3 regions of the Peribacillus sp. NPDC096622 genome follow, and region 1 is predicted to be linked to each of the others. Evidence: predicted binding sites of a transcription regulator. Region 1 holds the regulator's gene; each other region holds the start of a gene.
The links. The regulator LexA, encoded in region 1, represses DNA repair genes until DNA is damaged. The targets are predictions, from matches to a motif close to CGAACATATGTTCG.
Positions count from the first base shown of each region.

Region 2: the regulator LexA is predicted to act here: its motif matches at 2,871-2,884, upstream of recA (recombinase RecA).
Region 3: the regulator LexA is predicted to act here: its motif matches at 4,563-4,576, upstream of addB (helicase-exonuclease AddAB subunit AddB).

Region 1 is NZ_JBIWES010000011.1:10,495-17,265, reverse strand. Features, by position in the region: gene ACIQYG_RS18565 (YneF family protein) at 152-367, opposite strand; gene sirA (sporulation inhibitor of replication protein SirA) at 452-892, opposite strand; gene tkt (transketolase) at 1,190-3,193, opposite strand; gene ACIQYG_RS18550 (DUF896 domain-containing protein) at 3,421-3,654, opposite strand; gene ACIQYG_RS18545 (YneB family resolvase-like protein) at 3,720-4,376, opposite strand; gene yneA (cell division suppressor protein YneA) at 4,396-4,707, opposite strand; gene lexA (transcriptional repressor LexA) at 4,863-5,486, shown strand; gene ACIQYG_RS18530 (esterase/lipase family protein) at 6,099-6,771, opposite strand, start outside.
Region 2 is NZ_JBIWES010000008.1:24,885-31,655, reverse strand. Features, by position in the region: gene ACIQYG_RS15430 (helix-turn-helix domain-containing protein) at 1-676, shown strand, start outside; gene pgsA (CDP-diacylglycerol--glycerol-3-phosphate 3-phosphatidyltransferase) at 842-1,426, shown strand; gene ACIQYG_RS15420 (competence/damage-inducible protein A) at 1,449-2,681, shown strand; gene recA (recombinase RecA) at 3,029-4,075, shown strand; gene rny (ribonuclease Y) at 4,429-5,988, shown strand; gene ACIQYG_RS15405 (TIGR00282 family metallophosphoesterase) at 6,141-6,771, shown strand, end outside.
Region 3 is NZ_JBIWES010000003.1:109,798-116,568, forward strand. Features, by position in the region: gene addA (helicase-exonuclease AddAB subunit AddA) at 1-944, opposite strand, end outside; gene addB (helicase-exonuclease AddAB subunit AddB) at 937-4,434, opposite strand; gene lepB (signal peptidase I) at 4,624-5,187, opposite strand; gene ACIQYG_RS06975 (TVP38/TMEM64 family protein) at 5,221-5,835, opposite strand; gene ACIQYG_RS06980 (YhjD family protein) at 6,129-6,500, shown strand.

The DNA of each region.
Region 1 (6,771 bases):
GTGGCTTAAGAAACAAAAATGAAAGATAAACCAAAATTTTATATAAAATCGGTGGAAGGATTCAGTCTAAATGGATCAACCATTTCGATATTATATAAAATTTTGCATCCAATCTTCCAAGAACATTGATATATCAAGGTTTCATGCTATCTTATTTTGTTTGTTGTTTATTCATGGCGCTCATCATTTGATTAATTTTCTTTTGGGATGGTTTCATACCCATTTGCATCATCATCATTTTCAACATCTGTTCGTTAATTGGCGGATTTTTCTTTAAGTAATCCATCATGTATTTACGAGCGATGAAAAATCCCAGCACTACTCCAGCAATCAATGCCAGTACGCCAACTAGAATGTAAACCCACATACTATTTCCTCCTTCGTGTTGTCTAACATCAGTGTACTAGACCAAAGGTTATTATACAATACCCGCTACCGAAAAGTCCCCCATTTAGACAAATTTTCTTTCTTTTATCGGTTTTAACCAGCCGTATTTTTCATGTTCAAAATCAATGGCCAAAAAACTCGCTTCATATTTTCGAATACTTTCAAAAAAAGCCGTCTCCGCCTCGTAATCTCCTTCAGCCTTAAGGGTAATGGAATCATTCTGAATGATTAAAACGGCTTTACTTGATCCGTTTGTTTTTTCTAAATAGTATTTTCCATTTTGAGTCCAATAATTCATCTTTTTTTGCAAACGTTGTTCTATAGCTAACTGCAACTGGATAGTCGGGACTTTTTTGGTGACATATTCGATTTGTTTTTGCAAAATACTCTTTAGTCTGCCCCTTGCTTGAATATACTCCAAAAACAAATTGAAAAATAGCTTTTCTCTTCCATAATAATGATGGGCAAATTCATCTTCGATTAAATAAATTTGATAGGTTCTCATCAGCCAATGCCTCCTAGCTTTCCTATTTTGTCACGAAAACATCTTACCACCAGGACCCTCTCCACTATTTTCCACCATTGATGACTTTCCCCTTTAACTGACACATTTAAACGAAATTTATTTATTCTCATTATATATTGACAAACTAAAAAGATATGTTGTTTGCTGGAGAAATTTTCTTCTTTTTTTGTCGAATGGAAGATTTGCTTTAGAATATGAGCACTTTCAATATAAAATAGAATTGTTTTTGATAAAAAAACTGACACCAATCTAGTTGGTGTCAGTTCCGCATTACCGTTATTTAAGCATTTCCTTAACACGAGCAACTACATTTTCTACAGTGAAACCGAATTCCTCCATGATTTTACCGCCTGGTGCAGAAGCTCCAAAATGATTGATGGCCAATATTTCACCCTCATCACCTGCATAACGATCCCAGCCAAACGGTGAAGCCACTTCGATAGCTAAACGTTTTTTCACTGCCGGATTGATTACGCTTTGTTTATATTCTTTAGATTGAGTTTCAAATCGATCCCATGATGGCATGCTGATTACCGAAACATCAATTCCTTCGTTCGCTAAAGCTTTCTGTGCTTCCACAGCCAAGTTCACTTCGGAACCAGTTGCAAGAAGCAATGCATCGGCTACTTCTTTCTTTGAAGCAGAGATGATGTAAGCACCTTTTGAAACACCTTCATACGCTGTTTCGGAAGTACCTTTTATAGTTGGCAACCCTTGACGAGTCAGTACAAGAGCAGTTGGTTTATTTGTAGACTCCATAGCCACTTTCCAGGCTGCTGCCGTTTCATTGCCATCAGCTGGACGGATTACACCTAGGTTAGGCATTGCGCGCAATGATGCCAATTGTTCGATTGGCTCATGAGTCGGTCCGTCTTCCCCTACAGCAATGCTGTCATGAGTGAACACATAATTAACAGGCAGTCCCATTAGTGCTGCCATTCTTATGGCAGGACGTAGATAATCAGAGAATACGAAGAATGTTCCTCCATAGACTTTTAATCCACCATGAAGTGCCATACCATTTAAAGCCGCACCCATAGCGAACTCACGTACACCGAACCATATATTACGGCCACTGTAATTACCAGGTAATAGATCTGTCTCACCTTTGATGGCAGTATTATTAGATCCAGCTAAATCCGCAGAACCCCCAATGAAGCTAGGGACCTTTTTGGCGATCGCATTCAGTACTTCACCACTTGAAGCACGGGAAGCTAATGTCTTACCTTCTTCATAGACTGGAATTTCCTGATCCCACTCAGCAGGCAGTTCACCTTTGATGGCAAGTTCCAATTGCTGTGCTAACTCAGGATGAGCTTCTTTGTAATTTTTAAACAATTCATTCCACGCTTCTTCTTTTTGAGCTCCTGCATCAACAACAGCTTCATTGAAGTGTGAATACACTTCTTCAGGTACATGGAAGTCCTCTTCGAATGTCCATTTGTATGCTTCTTTTGTCAATTTCAGCTCATCTGCACCAAGCGGAGCGCCGTGAACAGCAGATTTACCTGAACGATTTGGTGAACCGTAACCAATAACCGTTTTCACTTCTATTAATGTTGGGCGTGCATCGTCGGTTTTCGCTTCTTCAATCGCTTTAGCAATTTCCTGAAGATCGTTCCCATCCTCAACGCGAATATATTGCCATCCATAAGATTTGAACCGGTCCGCTACGCTTTCACTAAATGATTGACTTAAGTCGCCGTCAAGGGAAATATCATTAGAATCATATAAAACAACAAGTCTTCCGAGTTGTAGATGTCCAGCTAATGAAGCGGCTTCTGCAGAAACACCTTCCATTAAATCTCCATCTCCACAAATGCTATATGTATAATGATCGACAACATTATAAGAATCTCGGTTATAGCTTTCTGCCAAATGACGTTCTGCCATTGCCATTCCGACTGCCATTGCGATACCTTGTCCAAGCGGCCCAGTAGTTGCATCTACACCAGCCGTATGTCCGTATTCAGGATGTCCTGGAGTTTTACTGCCCCATTGGCGGAAGCTTTTCAAATCATCGATAGATAAGCCATATCCCGATAAATGAAGAAGGCTGTATAACAGCATAGACCCATGACCAGCTGAAAGAACAAAGCGATCTCTATTAAACCAATCAGGATTTTTCGGGTTATGGTTCATATATTCGGTCCATAGTTTATACGCCATCGGCGCTGCACCCATCGGCATACCTGGATGGCCTGAATTAGCCTTTTCAATTGCATCAATCGACAATGTACGAATCGTATTGATAGAAAGTGCATCTAATTTATCTAACATATCGTAAAACATCCCTTCCTGTAATGTACCTCTTTATATTATAGTGACAAGCATAATATCACAACTAAAATCACTATTTAATACCCCAATATTACAATTTTCTAGGAATAAGAAGTCTCCTATTTAGATTAAACTAAATAGGAGAATACATACATGAATGCACTCTCTTTTTACTCCAAAATGCCAAAGAATCCTCTAATGAATGTTCCATCAGAAGAATCCAAGCATTAATGTAAATTTCTTTTTTCTTTTATATTTTTTATCTTTTGAGGAGTGACGTCATTACCCTCTGGATCCACGACTTTCACATGCTCCAAAGTATCGGACATGGACTTTCTGAATGTTTCCAAATATTCACTTCTCAATTGGGTTTGCTCTTTCGCCTCAACTTCCGTCAAACCTTCGGCCTTTGCCTTTTTAGAAAGTTCATTTATACGGGCTATTTTTTCTTTTGATAACATAATCTCGCTCCTTCATATTCTGCGGATATTGTCATGGTATTAAAAAAAAAGCGAAATTACAAGTTCTATGATTTACTTTCCTTTGTATTCATTTGATGTTCGAGATAACGCCTGTTCACAGTAGCCTTAGATACATTGTATCCAAAGCCCCTTAATGTGGCTGCGATTTCTGAGAATGTCAACCCATTGGCACGAAGTTTAATAATCTCTTCAATAGGAATCTCCATACGGTCCCTTCCAGTGGAATTCCTTTGATTCTGAAGATTTTTTTGAGGACGGTACCCTTTTTCAACGGCTCTTATCATTCCGCGCTTTATTTTAAGATTATGTAGTTTCCTTTGATATTCTTCTACAATGCCGACTATCTGGATGACCATGGCATCCGAATCCGATAACTCCAGCTCCCCATCGTGTGAGAGCGTATAAATTTTCACATTTTCTTTAAGGATGACATGGAATAGGGCTATTTTGGCATTCCCTCTTCCCAGTCTTGTTTCGTCCTGGATTAATAGAACTTCAGCTTCTTTGGTTTTAAATAGTTCGAGCATGTCAAAAATGCCATCCCGATTCAACTCATAACCACTTGCCTGTTCTTTTATAATGGAGATAACTTCCACATCCATCTTTTCAGCCAATTTGACCAATTCATCTTCCTGCCTTGCCAATGATGTTTCCTGTGACTCTTTTTCGGTGCTGACCCTACAATAGATTACCGCCTTCATAATACCCTACCTTCACTACTTACTGATCACTGGCCAAATTCTGGACAAGTTCTTCCCCTTTAACCGGTATGACAATGACTTGACCAGGTTTTATCGAATCCGCCCTGACTCCATTATGCTCTTCTATCCAACCAATGAATTCTTTTTTTGTCAAATTCGATTCTTCATATTCTTCGGCAATTCCCCATAGGGTATCACCTTCACTTACTTCTATAGAAAGGAAATCTTTTTTTTGATCATTGTTCAGTGTACAAGAGAATAAAATTGAAAAGATGAATACTGATCCCGCTAATAGAATCGTATAAATATAATTTTTGTATAATTTTTTCATAATTATCCCTCCAAAGCGAATGTTCGTTCGTATGTTATGGTCAAATTATAATACGAACGTTTGTTTCAGTCAACAACAAAATTCGAACTTATGTTTGTATAGAGTTGGGCGCCATGCTATAATGTAGCAAAGAACATTGGGGAAGAGGTGCACAAATGACAAAACTATCAAAACGGCAGCAAGATATTCTTGATTTCATTAAAGAAGAGGTCCGCCAAAAAGGTTATCCACCTTCCGTACGGGAGATTGGCGAAGCAGTGGGACTTGCATCAAGTTCAACAGTTCACGGGCATTTATCCCGCCTGGAAAGTAAAGGCCTTATTAGACGTGACCCAACTAAGCCAAGAGCCATTGAAATAATGAATTTGGAGGAAGCGAACAATATTCCCAAAGCCAATGTCGTGAACGTGCCGTTACTTGGAAAAGTAACAGCGGGCATGCCGATAACGGCCATTGAGAACATTGAAGAATACTTTCCGCTTCCCGAAAGCATGGTTCCACATGATGACCATGTATTCATGCTGGAAATCATGGGTGAAAGTATGATCGAAGCAGGAATTCATGATGGAGATTATGTCATTGTGAAACAACAAAGCAGTGCCAATAATGGAGATATCGTCGTGGCGATGACGGAAGATGATGAAGCCACTGTAAAACGATTCTTTAAGGAACCGGATTACATAAGACTTCAGCCTGAGAACTCAAATATGGAACCAATTATTTTACGAGATGTTTCGATTCTTGGAAAAGTAATAGGCTTATATAGACAAATACACTAAAAGCGCTTTCCGCGCTTTTTTTGTTTGTTTAAATTTATGTACCTTATTCTCTCAATATGCATATGGAAGAGTAGATATTGAAAATTTTTTAATAGAATCAAGTTTTCGTGGAAATTTAAACATCCTTTATAACGGATGAAAGTTATACAAGCGCCTTTCTGGTAATATGTACTTTTGAAAAAGCTCATCGAAATAAAAAAAGAGTGGGTTAAAATCCCCCTCCCATTAAATTTCTTCACTCTTAATCATTGGTTCACTTTAATAAAGTTAAGATCGCCTCAGCCATTCCACTGTTGAATCTGCACTTGTTGAGAAATTTGCAAGAGTTGAAAACAAAAACCCCTTTTTCACAATATGCCCTGTTAATTTTTTCTGGGCATAATGAGCAATTTTCTAAATGGCTGTTTCTTTGCTCGTTAGATCTCTGATTGCTATGCATAATTTCCAGGGAACCAATTTTTAAATATATCCATCTAACAACCGTTATATAAATACTTCTATAAGCTGTTTCCATTTGCGTAATTACCATCACCCTAGTTAACCCTAACATATCGCACCTCCCTCATTTTTCATCCCCAAAAAATGCCTTCTCAATTAAGAGAAGGCATTTCGCTATTTCTCAATATAGACCGAACGAATCAGCGTCCGGGTCCTTTCAGTACCATCCACATTTTTTTCCTTGACATCTATTGTTACATTATAAACACCTGACTTAGGTACTTCTGGAAAGGTACCAGTAAAATTTTCAGTATCCATTACCTTAATTGAGTTTTTTTCACTAATTTCATTACCGGTTTCATCTATCAGATGAACCAAAAATGTTGTGCTGATTGGTCTTTTTTTACCATTCATTGGATTCTTTATTAAAAACTTTGCATCTTTTTGCTTAACTTTACCGGCCATACTAAATGTAATGGGATTCTTTTCATTAAATTGTGCTGTGAACAAGTAGGCGTCTTTTGGTGATTTAGTCTTCATTCGTACTTTCCAGTCACCAATTTCAAGGTTATTTCTATAGAATGACTGGATGGTTGCACCATTAAAAAAGGAGGTTTCCTTTTTGGCTGAATGGACCTTTAAGGACGGTGAATACTTTTTATTGGATGGAGAAATCAACTCAACCTCCACATCATTTGAGGCTGTATATATGCTTATATTACCTGGGGCCGCTTCATTTACATGGAAGCTTTGTTCGACCCAGACATTTTGTTTCAGGACATCACCTAGAACGGTTTGAGCAAGTGCGGTTGTAATGACATCATCTTCAACCCGTTCTTTATAATTG
Region 2 (6,771 bases), on a different contig from region 1:
AATACCATCGGTCTATAGTGAGGAATTGCCAGAACAGCTTTCACGGGTCCAATCCCGGAAAACTATACCGGCAGGGGATTCAAAGGTTGTAGAAATGTTACCGAAGATCTTGGCTGCCGTTTTAGTCATTGGTGCGGCCGTATTGATTTGGGTGCTGGTATTGAACTATATGAGTAATCCGGATAATGATGACAAAAAGGACGCAAAACAGAGCGATGTCGTTGATTACAATAAAAGTGAAGATTTCAACAAAGAAGAAAAGAATGCAGACCAAAAACAGAATGAAGAAAAATCAGATTCATCTGATAAGAAGACTGAAGATGATACAGCAGTCAAAGAAGAAAAGAAAGAGCAAAATCTTGCCGTCACCAGTTCCAACGGTAAAAATAGTACGTATGAATTAAAAAATACCGATACCTTTAAATTAAAGGTGACCTCCAAAGGCTCACCATGGGTCGGCATAAAAAATGGTGAAGGTAAATTACTTTTCCAGGGCACTATCGAAAAGGACAAAAGCCAGGAAATTGATTTCACCAATGAAAAAGAAGCTGTCATCAATATAGGCAGGGCATATGAAACTGAGATTTATGTGAATGATGAGAAGCTGGAGTATTCCATTTCACCGACTGAAGTGAATACGCAATTGGTTACGATACAATTTACGAAAGCCGAATAGTCATCTTATAGATGACTATTTTTGCTCTATATAATAGTAAGGCGGCGGGAGATGGTTTACCCGGCATATAAGATTGGATTTTGAGTTAAATTATACATATGAGCATTATTTTAGATCTAAGACGCTTTGCCCAAATGGCAGGCGTAAATTTTGGAGGTAAAAGTTTTGAATCTGCCTAATAAGATTACAGTAGCAAGAATCTGTTTAATACCAGTATTTTTAATCATCATGCTCGTTCCTTTTTCTTGGGGGACACTGACTTGGGGAGAATACAGTTTGCCAGTGGCGCACCTAGCTGGAGCCCTCCTCTTTATAATCGCTTCCACTACGGATTGGATCGATGGCCATTTTGCGAGAAAATATAATATGATTACTGATTTGGGAAAATTTTTAGATCCATTGGCAGATAAACTTCTGGTTTCGGCCGCCTTAATCGTTTTAGTTGATCTGGATCTAATGTACGGTCAATCTTGGATTGCCATCGTGATCATAAGTCGCGAGTTTGCAGTAACCGGATTGCGTTTGGTGTTAGCGGGTACAGGGGAAGTGGTTGCAGCGAACCAGCTTGGTAAAATTAAAACATGGGCACAAATTGTTTCTATTTCAGCTTTATTGCTGCATAACCTTCCATTTGCCCTCATTTCACTTCCATTTGCTAATATCGCATTATGGATTGCATTAATCTTTACAATCTGGTCAGGTTTGGATTATTTTATAAAAAACAAAGAAGTATTTGTTAATTCAAAGTAAAACGAATGGTGGTTTTGAAAAGATGGATGCAGAAATCATTGCAGTGGGCTCAGAGCTTCTTTTAGGTCAAATCAATAACACTAATGGAAGATTCTTATCGCAGCAGTTTGCGGAAATGGGGATAAACGTTTTTTACCATACTGTGGTCGGGGATAACGACCGCCGCTTACAACAAGCTATAGAAATCGCTGAATCGAGGGCGAACTTGATTGTTTTTACCGGTGGACTTGGTCCTACCAAAGATGATTTAACGAAAGAAACGATTGCTCGCCATATAGGGAAAAAGCTCGTTTTTAATGATGAAGCTTTGCAATCCATTGAAGCTTACTTCCAAAAACGGGAACGGCCGATGACGGAAAACAACAAAAAGCAGGCCCTTGTCTTAGAAGGCAGTGAAGTGTTGGCAAACGATCATGGCATGGCTCCGGGAATGGTCTTGTCCAAATCGGGGATTACATATATGCTTCTACCTGGTCCACCAAGTGAAATGGAGCCGATGTTTTTAAGTTATGGTTATGAAAAGATCATGAATAAATTGGAAAAGCATGAACGGATCGATTCCAAGGTTCTTCGGTTCTACGGTATAGGGGAAGCCGAACTGGAAACGGTGATTGAAGATCTCCTTGTCAATCAAACGAATCCGACAATTGCTCCGCTGGCAGCCGAAGGGGAAGTGACGTTAAGGATCACCGCCAAAGACTCTTCTAAAGAAAAATGCGAAGAACTTATTTTAGAAACGGAAAAAGAAATTCTTAGCAGGGTCGGTAAGTTTCATTATGGAAGTGATAATACTTCGCTAATAAAGGAACTTGTAAAAGAATTAACGGTCCGCAAGCTTTCAATCGCGGCAGCTGAAAGCTTGACCGGAGGGATGTTCCAAGAACAGCTGACAACCATACCGGGCGCCGGTAAAGTCTTTAAAGGCGGAATTGTCTGCTATACGAATGATGCGAAGTCCAATGTCCTCGGCGTCAGTGATGATACCATATCTGAGTATGGGGTGGTCAGCGGTGAGTGTGCAATGGAAATGGCCTCTAATGTCAGGAGTAAGCTCGATGCGGATGTAGGCATAAGCTTTACGGGTGTTGCAGGGCCGGATGAACAAGAAGGTAAGCCTGTTGGTACAGTATTTATTGGCATTTCCTATCGGGATGGAGACACTCATTTCAAGGAGTTGAATCTTTCCGGAAGCAGGGCGCAAAACCGTATTCGGAGTGTGAAGTACGGCTGTCATTACCTATTAAGGGATTTATAAACGCTATAAGCAGAGCTTTATTACAGCTCTGCTTTTTATTTGGTTTTGGAAGTTTGTTTCTTGAAAAATAGGGAAAAAAGAAAAAAGTTAATTCAACGAAATGTGTTTTTTTAGGGAGTAAGTGAAGCGAAATGGAGATTTCCTTAAGATAAAACGCTTTTTTACAAAGAATCTCCTGAAAGAAAAAAACGAATGAATGTTCGACTTTTTGCTTGGCAAAATAGTAAAAAGAGTATATAGTAAAGATAGGTTTTGAGACAGGGTCAAACCTTGATCTCAAATAATTGCTAACGTAAGTACACCTTTAATCGGGCAGCCGATTATTTGAATATAGAGGAGGAAATTGAGTGAGTGATCGTCAAGCGGCTTTAGATATGGCGTTAAAACAAATTGAAAAACAATTTGGTAAAGGTTCTATTATGAAACTTGGTGAACAGACTGATCGTAGGATTTCAACGATTTCAAGCGGTTCTTTAGCATTGGACGTAGCGTTGGGAGTGGGCGGATATCCAAGAGGCCGGGTCATTGAGATATATGGACCTGAAAGCTCCGGTAAAACGACTGTAGCATTACATGCTATTGCAGAAGTACAAAAGACTGGCGGCACGGCTGCATTCATTGATGCCGAGCATGCTTTAGATCCAGCATATTCAGAAAAACTTGGTGTGAATATCGATGAGTTACTGCTTTCACAGCCTGATACGGGTGAACAGGCCTTAGAGATCGCTGAAGCGTTAGTTCGAAGCGGAGCGGTAGATATCATTGTCATTGACTCGGTGGCAGCACTTGTTCCTAAAGCCGAAATCGAAGGCGAAATGGGAGATTCCCATATGGGTCTTCAAGCCCGGATGATGTCCCAGGCACTTAGAAAACTGTCTGGTTCCATTAATAAATCAAATACCATTGCCATTTTCATTAACCAAGTCCGTGAAAAAATCGGTGTTATGTTTGGGAATCCAGAAACGACTCCGGGAGGCCGGGCATTGAAGTTCTATTCAACTGTTCGTCTGGAAGTGCGCCGTGCGGAACAATTAAAACAAGGTAATGAAATCGTCGGTAATAAAACGAAAATCAAAGTTGTAAAGAACAAGGTTGCCCCACCATTCCGCCAAGCAGAAGTTGACATCATGTATGGTCAAGGGATTTCACAGGAAGGTGAAATCATCGATATGGGTGCAGATCTTGATATCGTCCTTAAAAGCGGCTCGTGGTATTCATACAATGAAGAGCGTGTCGGACAAGGCCGCGAAAATGCGAAGCTGTTCTTGAAAGAAAATCAGGATATCGCTCAGGAAATTTCTCAGAAAATCAGAGATCACTATAATCTTGATGGAGAGCATGAATTACCACCAGAAGAAAATGAACCAGAAGAGCATTTTGAATTGCTTGATTAATGATATTTGGAAAAGGCCTAAGCTTATTCGCTTAGGCCTTTTATGTATATTTTGAGAAAAATGCGGAATTTTCAGCGGATTAAATGGCATTGAAATCAGATTTACAGACTTCTTCCATAATGAATGCTGTACATTATGATGGTTGATATTAAGAAAACTTGAATAATCATTGATACATAAGGGACAAACGCTTGACAATAAAAATTCTCAACTATACAATTAATATGTATATTTTACAATTTTTCAAACTAAAATTTTGAAAATTAAGTGCTGTATATTGAATTTATGTGCAATGTACTTGCCGACAGTTCAACATTTTATGTAAAAAGTTCATAGCAAGGGGAGGTGAAACGATGGAACCCATGACAATCATCTTCACTTTGCTTGGCCTAATCGTCGGTGCAGTTGTTGGTTATTTTATTCACAAATCAAAATTTGAGAGTAGAATAGCAGGGGCAAAGGGCTCTGCAGAGCACATCCTTGAGGATGCAAAACGTGAAGCGGAAGCACTTAAGAAAGAAGCCTTGTTGGAAGCAAAAGATGAAATTCATAAAGTTCGTGCCGATTCGGATCGGGAAGTCCGTGAAAGAAGGAACGAATTACAAAAACAAGAAAATCGGTTATTGCAAAGAGAAGAGAATCTGGACCGTAAGGATGAAACGTTAGACAAACGTGAGAGCCTTTTGGAGAAAAAAGAAGATTCTCTAAACCAAAGACAACAGCATATTGAAGAGATGGAAAGCAAAGTGGAAGAGACGGTTCGTAAGCAGCAAACAGAGCTTGAACGTGTTTCCGGTTTAACTCGTGAAGAGGCTAAAGCAATCATTATAGACCGAATGGAAAACGAGCTTGCTCACGATGTAGCGCTTATGATTAAAGAAAGTGATACCCGTGCCAAAGAAGAAGCTGATAAAAAAGCAAAAGAAGTCCTTTCTCTTGCCATTCAGCGTTGTGCGGCTGATCATGTTGCAGAAACCACCGTTTCTGTAGTAAATCTTCCAAACGATGAAATGAAAGGGCGGATAATCGGACGTGAAGGACGAAATATCCGGACGTTAGAAACGCTAACAGGTATTGACCTTATTATTGATGATACTCCTGAAGCTGTCATTTTATCTGGATTCGATCCAATTAGACGGGAAACGGCACGCTTGGCTCTTGAGAAACTTGTTCAGGACGGACGGATCCATCCGGCCCGCATTGAAGAAATGGTTGACAAAGCAAGACGTGAGGTAGATGAACATATTCGTGAAATTGGTGAACAAACTACTTTTGAAGTTGGAGTTCACGGTCTCCATCCAGATCTCATCAAAATACTAGGACGTTTGAAATTCCGTACCAGTTATGGGCAAAACGTGCTTAAACATTCAATTGAAGTGGCCCAGCTTTCAGGTTTACTGGCCGCTGAGCTCGGTGAGGATGAAGTACTTGCCCGCCGTGCAGGTTTATTGCATGATATTGGGAAAGCGATCGATCATGAAGTGGAAGGCAGTCACGTTGAAATTGGCGTTGAATTAGCAACCAAATATAAAGAGCATCCAACTGTCATTAACAGCATCGCTTCACATCATGGCGATACGGAACCAACTTCCATCATTTCAGTGCTTGTGGCTGCCGCTGATGCGTTATCAGCTGCAAGACCGGGAGCTAGAAGTGAAACGCTTGAAAATTACATTAGAAGACTTGAAAAACTTGAGGAAATTTCCGAGTCCTATGATGGAGTGGAAAAATCTTTTGCGATTCAAGCCGGACGTGAAGTGCGGATTCTAGTGAAACCAGAACAAATCGATGATCTTTCGGCACATCGACTCGCACGTGATATCCGGAAAAGGATTGAAGAAGAGCTCGATTACCCAGGACATATAAAAGTCACGGTCATCCGTGAAACAAGAGCAGTCGAATACGCCAAATAATTGTTAATGAAAGACGAAGTGGTGCAAACCACTTCGTTTTTTCTTTTTCCGATATTAATCGTTAAGCGTAATTCTTATAATTACCCCAAATTATGTTACAATACATACTTGAATCATTCATATAATTAGGTGAATCCAGAAAGGGTTTTACAATGAAATTGCTATTTATTGGAGATGTAGTGGGGTCTCCAGGTCGTGACATGATCCAAGAATACCTTCCTAAGTTAAAAGAAAAGTATCGTCCGCATATCACGGTCATCAATGGCGAGAATGCCGCAAGTGGCCGGGGAATTACAGAAAAGATTTACCGCAGTTTTTTAGAGTGGGGAGCGCAGGCAGTGACCATGGGAAACCATACATGGGATAATCGTGATATTTTCAATTTTATTGATGAAGCGAAATATCTCGTCCGTCCAGCAAACTTTCCAGACGGGGTACCTGGAGAAGGTATGAAATTTTTAAAATTGAACCAGCATGAAATAGCGGTCATCAATTTGCAAGCGAGAACGTTCATGCCGGATTTGGATTGTCCGTTCAAAAAGGCGGAAGAACTAGTGGCGGAGGCTCGAAAAAAGACACCGATCATCTTTGTCGATTTTCATGGAGAAGCTACAAGTGAAAAGCAAGCTATGGGGTGGTTCCTGGATGGTAAGGTTACAGCCGTTGTTGGTACACACACACACGTCCAGACAGCCGATAACCGTATATTACCTGCAGGCACCGCTTACATATCGGATGTAGGCATGACAGGACCATATGATGGCATCCTTGGTATGGAAAGAG
Region 3 (6,771 bases), on a different contig from region 1:
CGGTACTTGGTAGCCTCATCTGTAACTTCCTTAATAAAATCTGCACCAGTAAGGCGTTTTGCCGTCCCAAATTTCACGTTTTGGATTTCCTCATAAAGTGCATTCCAGGATTGGTCCTTCACTTCCGAAAGTTTAGCAACCAGGGCAAGATCGGCTAAATAGTTTTCAGCCCTTGGTGCCGGCCCCCCAGGGACTTTTGTCAACGCAAGCGAGCGTTCCAATAAATCCCTGGCAGTATCCAATTGTAAACCAATATCGAACTTCAATGAATCGATAAACGAAAGATCATCGATCCCATCATCATCTGCCAGCTCATACATTCTGGCCGCACCGTCGAGCCATCGGTCCGGGTTTGGATTCGATTGCGAAAAATCATGCAGCGATCGAACGATATTCTGAAGTGCATCATCGTTTCGATCGCTTGTGAAAGCATCAACCAAATTAAAAAAATCTTCGTTATCACTTTGGCCATACTGCTCCTCGAAAAGCTCTTCCATCACTTCATCACGGAGCAGCTGGATCTCCGTAGAATCTGCAATACGGAAGCCCGGGTCGATATCCGTAAGATAATAATACTTCCTGATCACCTCCAAACAAAAAGAATGGAGTGTGGAAATAGAAGCACGATTAATCAAGCTCAACTGCTTACGCAAATGCTGTGAATGCGGATTATCATTGATCGCTTTTTCTAATGCCTCACTTACCCGATGGCGCATCTCGGCAGCCGAGGCATTGGTGAATGTAACCACGAGCAGTTCATCAACATCGATTGGATCTTTTTCTGAAATGACTTTTTGAATGATCCGATTGACCAGTACCGCTGTTTTCCCTGAACCTGCAGCAGCCGCTACCAGAATGTCCTGATCTTTAGCCCATATCGCCTTCCATTGATCTTCCGTCCAAGTCACGTCTTCTGGCAGGGCAGGAATTTTCGTTTTACTCATCTCTCTCCTCCTCTCCCCTTAATAGCTCAAGGACGTCATTTTGTTTCTTCTGTGCCAAATTCCTGAACTGGTTTTCCTCCAGTGACTGGTCGAATTGGCATACAGATTTAAAGGAACAGAAGGTACACGGCGTTTTTTCCTTTAATTTGTATGGTGTTATATCCACATCACCATCGACCATTCGATTACCAGCTTCCTGATAAATACGGCGCACATGATGATTCAGAAGCGAAAACTCTTCCCTGCTGGCAACTTTGGAAGCTGCCAGGAGCGATCCGTCCTTTTTAAATCCAGCTGGAATGATATCCGACTTACCAGAATTTTCAATATCAAGTGAGGTATCCATCATCTGAATGACATTTGAATGGTCCAGTACAAGTCCATTCATTTTAAAACTTTTATAAATTTCTTCTTCAATTTTATCCAAACTGAGCATTCCCTTTGATTTGACAACGGGATTATGCACATGAAAATACAAAACTCCGGCTGGAATTGCTTCTTTTCCAATAAGCGACTTTGAATGGGTGACGACGATATCAAGATATGTCAACATTTGCAGCGCGAGTCCATAATATACTTCACTCATGTTCAGTTCCTTTTCACTCGACTTATAATCGAGCACACGCAAATAAACACCCTCATCTTCTTCCGCTTTATCCACACGGTCGATCCGGCCGATCAATTCCATCTTCGTACCGTTTTTCAATGTGAAAGAAAGTGGCGGCAGCTCGCCATTTTTTCCGAATCCAAGTTCCAATCCGATTGGAGCAAAACCGCTCACCTTTGCATGTTCACTTAATACGATCGAGGCCCGTCCAATCACATGTTCCAGTTTCCTGCGTAAATAGTGATGGCGGTTCGTACTTAACAAAATCTGATTTTGGAGTTTAGGAGCAAGTCTCTCCACAGCAATTCTGGCCAGCTCCAAGCATTGTTCCGAGGTCAATGTAGCCCAAGGAATATCATGTTCCTTCAAGTAATCGGAAATCATTTTCAACGCTCCATGGAACATCTCGCCTATATCAGGTGCATCCAAACGGAAAATCTGCCGTTCCCGTAATTTCAAGCCATGAGCGGCATAATGGGAAAACGGGCAGCTATTGAACATTTCCATCCGGGATACACTCGTAAGAATGCTCTCACCGTATAATTGCTTACTTGTTTCCTCAGATAATTTCTTTGTCCTATTTTGATAAAAAAGGCTCGATAAAACCTTAGTTGCTGAAGGACCGGCCATTTCATCATCAATAATGGCATTATATACATCCCACCATAGTGGATGGATTGGATAGTTCCTTTTTTTCAGCTGCAATTGTGCAGCCAGGTACGATAGGGCCACATCATGATTCGCAGCATACTTCACCTGTTCCGCAGCAGATAGATCGGACGGATCGTTCATATAATACACCTCGGAAACGTTAGGCAATACGTCCCTTACCCGTTTCAAATAGGATGAGGGTAAAAGCGCCTTTCCTTCCTCATCGGCAAGGGGATATGATAAATAAAGGGTCTCGGCAGGCGTAGTGAATGCTTTGTATGCTGTAAACTCCTCATCCAGCAGGCGCACCTTTGAACTTGGGGCAACATCAAGTCCACCAGCCAGCAGCACCTCACGATCACTATCTGAAAATATCCCGTCAGATACAGCTTTCCCAGGCAGAACCCCTTCGTTCAGGCCGATAACAAAAGCTGTCTTCACATCATCCAGGCGGGATAAATCTAGATTAGCTACCAATACTTGGTCAATTGCCGGCGGTACCAAAGAAAATTCAAGAGATTCCAGACCAGCTTCAATGATTACCGCAAACTGTTTCATGGAAAGCTCTTCCCCGCTCAGCAGTTCGACGAATTGGTCCAATAGGTCGACAACCGCATTCCATGTTTGCTCATGCTCTCTTGCCGATACCAAATCACCTGCTTCTTCCGCCTCCAGTTTCAGCTTTTCCAATTTTTCCGGCACATGCAATTCTTCAAGGTATAGATAAAGGGCTTCACACAATTCCCTGCCATTAGCAGCCTTTTTAGCCCGTTTTGAGAGCTTTAAGATCGGCTCGGTAAATAATTGCTTCATCTCATTCAACTCTTGCTCAAGCATCATTTCCTTATCCGTTTGGTTACGGTCCTCGAGTTCCAGTCCGCGGAAGCGCCGGTAGGTCCATCGATCTTTGGACGTCCACCTGCTTCCTTTAATGCCGCGGGCCAGCACATAGTTTTCCAGCTTATCTACCTGTTCACGCATCCTATCGTGGTTTTTTTGCAGCGGAAATAGAAGCTCCGTCTTGATTGCACGAAATACCGGCTCATAACGCCAATAGCCATTGATGATCTCCAAAGTGGAACGAATCAGTTCTATCAGAGGATGATTCAGCATCGTCCGTTTGGAATCGACGAACAAGGGAATTTGATAATCCCGAAAAACGGTTTGTAAAATATCAGCGTATGCTTCCCCATTACGGACTAAAATCACGATATCACGGAAACGGTGCTGTTTCTGTCTGACCAGCGACAAGATATCCCGGGCAACTCCTTCAATCTCAGCTCTGCGGTTAACTGCCTGGGCGATCGTTACATCAGGTGACTGCTCAAACGTTTGTGCAGGACGCGTGGAAAAATAGGTTTCCAGATGATTCAGCCCCGGACTCTTTCCAAACCTTTCCGTTCCTTTTAAGATTCGGTCTTCTGCAATCGGAATGCTATTCCTCAATCCAGCCTGATAAAGGTGATGATAAAGATTTCCCGTTTGCCTGAACAATTGCAAATCATCCGGAGCATATCGCCTGTAGGGCTGATCTAACGTCAGCGAGATCGTTACACTCCTGCACAGCTTCATCATTTCTTCCACAATCAATAATTCTTGTGGGGTCAAGCTATAAAAACCATCAATATATATATCCGCATTCCTTATATATGAAGACTCTGACATTTTTTCGATCAGCAAAGTGAAATAATCTTCGGAATCTAAATATTTGTTGACCATTTCATCCTCAAAAGCCTGATAGACCAATTCAAGATCATGCAGTTTATCCTGAATGCCGCTGCCGGCCTGCGAGGTTTCAGCCATATAGTTTTGAATGTCATCAGGTTGGATGCAATACTGCTTGAACTCAGCCAGCATTAGCTCCATCTGTGCAATGAACCCCTGCTTATCAGCAGATCGACGAAACATCTTTAACTCTTCCTTTTTATCATCCATGATTTTCCGTATCAACATATTAACGCCAACACTGTCCAAATGCAGCCTGCTCATCCCCCCGGTTTCCTGAAGAACACGCCAAGCAAGCCTGCTAAAACTGAAAACCTGTGTCCGGATCATTCCGGCAAGGCCTGGTGTTTTAATTAATTTATATTCAGATAGAAACGTCATCTGATCAGGAACGAGGTAGATAATTGGATTTCCTTCGGGATCTTCTGCCATTTTAGAACGGATTTCGTCCAATATATTCGAAGTTTTCCCTGCACCCGATCTTCCCAGTAAAAAACGGAGTGACATCTCTTTTTCCCCCTTACAACTTAATATCTAGACCCATCATACCAGAAATAGCTTCGTCTTTATGACTAGGTTTCTGTTTCCAATTAGATTTACTTTCTATTATTTTACCGTTTCCCTTAAAAAAACACCAATCGTACGTTCGCTTTTCCCCCAAAAGAAAAAGCCCACATAATTCTCGGGCTTCCACAATCATTCACCTGTAAATTTAAAATTGAAATCCTTGACCGGCCAATATCGAACATCCACTTTACCAACAACGTTTTCAACCGGTATATAACCAAAGTGACGGCTGTCAGCACTTTCAAGACGATTATCACCCATGACAAAAAGCTTGCCTTCCGGAACTTTGGTCATGTCCGTCAATTCTTTTAATGTAAAATCACCCGTAAAATCCTGTCCTGGGAAACCTTCCTTGAATTTCTCAAGATAAGGCTCATCCACTTTCTTACCATTTACATATAGCCAATCATCTTTATAATGAATACGGTCGCCTGCAACCCCTATAACCCGCTTAACATAATCTTCTTGTGAATTCGCATGAAAAACAATAATGTCAAAACGGTTGATATCATGAATCTGGTAATTGATTTTATTCACAACAAGTTTATTTCCATCTTCAAGGGTCGGCTGCATCGACTTTCCTTCAACATCATAGCTTGAAAAGAGAAATGTACGGATTAAGATGTAAATAACAAAAGCTATCATCGCTGGTTTTATCCAATCGGATAAAGAATTCTTGTTTGTTTTTTCCATCTAGTTCAACCCCTACTGCATTTATATATTAATTTATTGTCCTTCTTCTCTCTTCATGCTTCTATTTAACCGGACTTCCAATCTTTTCCCCACATACCATAGGATGAAGATGACGATTCCGATAATGACCGTTCGCACCGGTTTATGAATTAAGGATACTAAATCGTAACCCACGAAACTGATCGTAAAAATCATCACCGCTTTCCCTCCCACTACTGCAAGTCCATATTGCAGGGTACTGACTTTTGAAAGTCCTGCCACGATATTAACGATAGCAGAAGGTGTAAAAGGGAAGCAGAGCAATATGAACAAAGGACCGAATCCATGGCTCTCAACCCAAACCATCAACCTCTGCACCTGTTTATGCTTTTGCAAAAATCGGAAAAACCTCATTTGACCATATCTTCTAATAATCCAAAAAAGCAAAAAAGACCCCGCTACCGCACCAATCCAAGAAAATAAAAACCCCCACCAGAGACCAAAAGCCGTTGCATTGGCAAGCACGAACACCACTAAGGGCAAAAAAGGCAAAAAAGCTTCCAGCATCGGCAGTAAGATTCCGGGAATTGGACCGAATGAGCGATATTGCTGAATAAGTGCCGATATATGATCAAGTGTAAACCACTCACGTATAGTATCCAAATCCATAATTATCTCCCTCGACATGCTGCCATCAAAGCAGCATAAACTTATTAAAAACTGTTTATTTTAGATATATCACTTTCCCCTGAAATTGCAAGAATTATTATCCATATATCTTCATACTTTCCCTATCTCCGGAAAACATAATCTTGTTAACGAATATTTCTAGATTTATCAAAATTGCTTGCATATACACTGAAAATACATTAGGATAAAAAAATAGAACAAATGTTCTCGTTTTTTTCACGGAATATACATATTATTATTGAAAACGTACTATTTAGAAAGGGGCGGTCATGATGACCCGCATTCCAGAAGGTGACCGAAATATGATTGAAAAAGCCATCTACCTCCCTATGGTTATTACAGTCTTAAACCTGGATCTCAAGGTCATCGAAATTAGTCCGTTTAAATTAAAAAGGCCCTATTCGGAGCTAGTCGAACATACTTTAAAAGTGGTTCAAGACGAACTTGCCGAGGTACGGCGCTATTTGCGCAAAGAGAATATTAAGGTTAGTGAAATCAAACGCGATGAATCCTTCACGATGTATTGTTTTTTATATAAAGGATACGAGGAACATCATAATTATTTCAATCCCCGCCTTCGCAACAAAACCGAAGACTTGTTATGTTATTACTTTTTCGAAAAAAACCACCGTTCAAGGAATTAGCGGGCGGGTACAGGCATCCTCCATACATGTTTCTGTGAATGTGGATGCTTGGATCCTTCGGGAAGGGACAGATCCCTTGGATGTAAAAAGTATGACCACAAAAAAGCATTCCGCCCTTCCAGGCATAAAGGTAAGTGAGTCTTTCATGATCAAGACCGATAAGACTCACTTACCTCCATTCACCTGTTTGAATATTCCATAATCATAATTTAATCGGCTTGTTAAAACCATGGATTCATCTTTATGAATATTACTTTTCGCTCAAGGCATA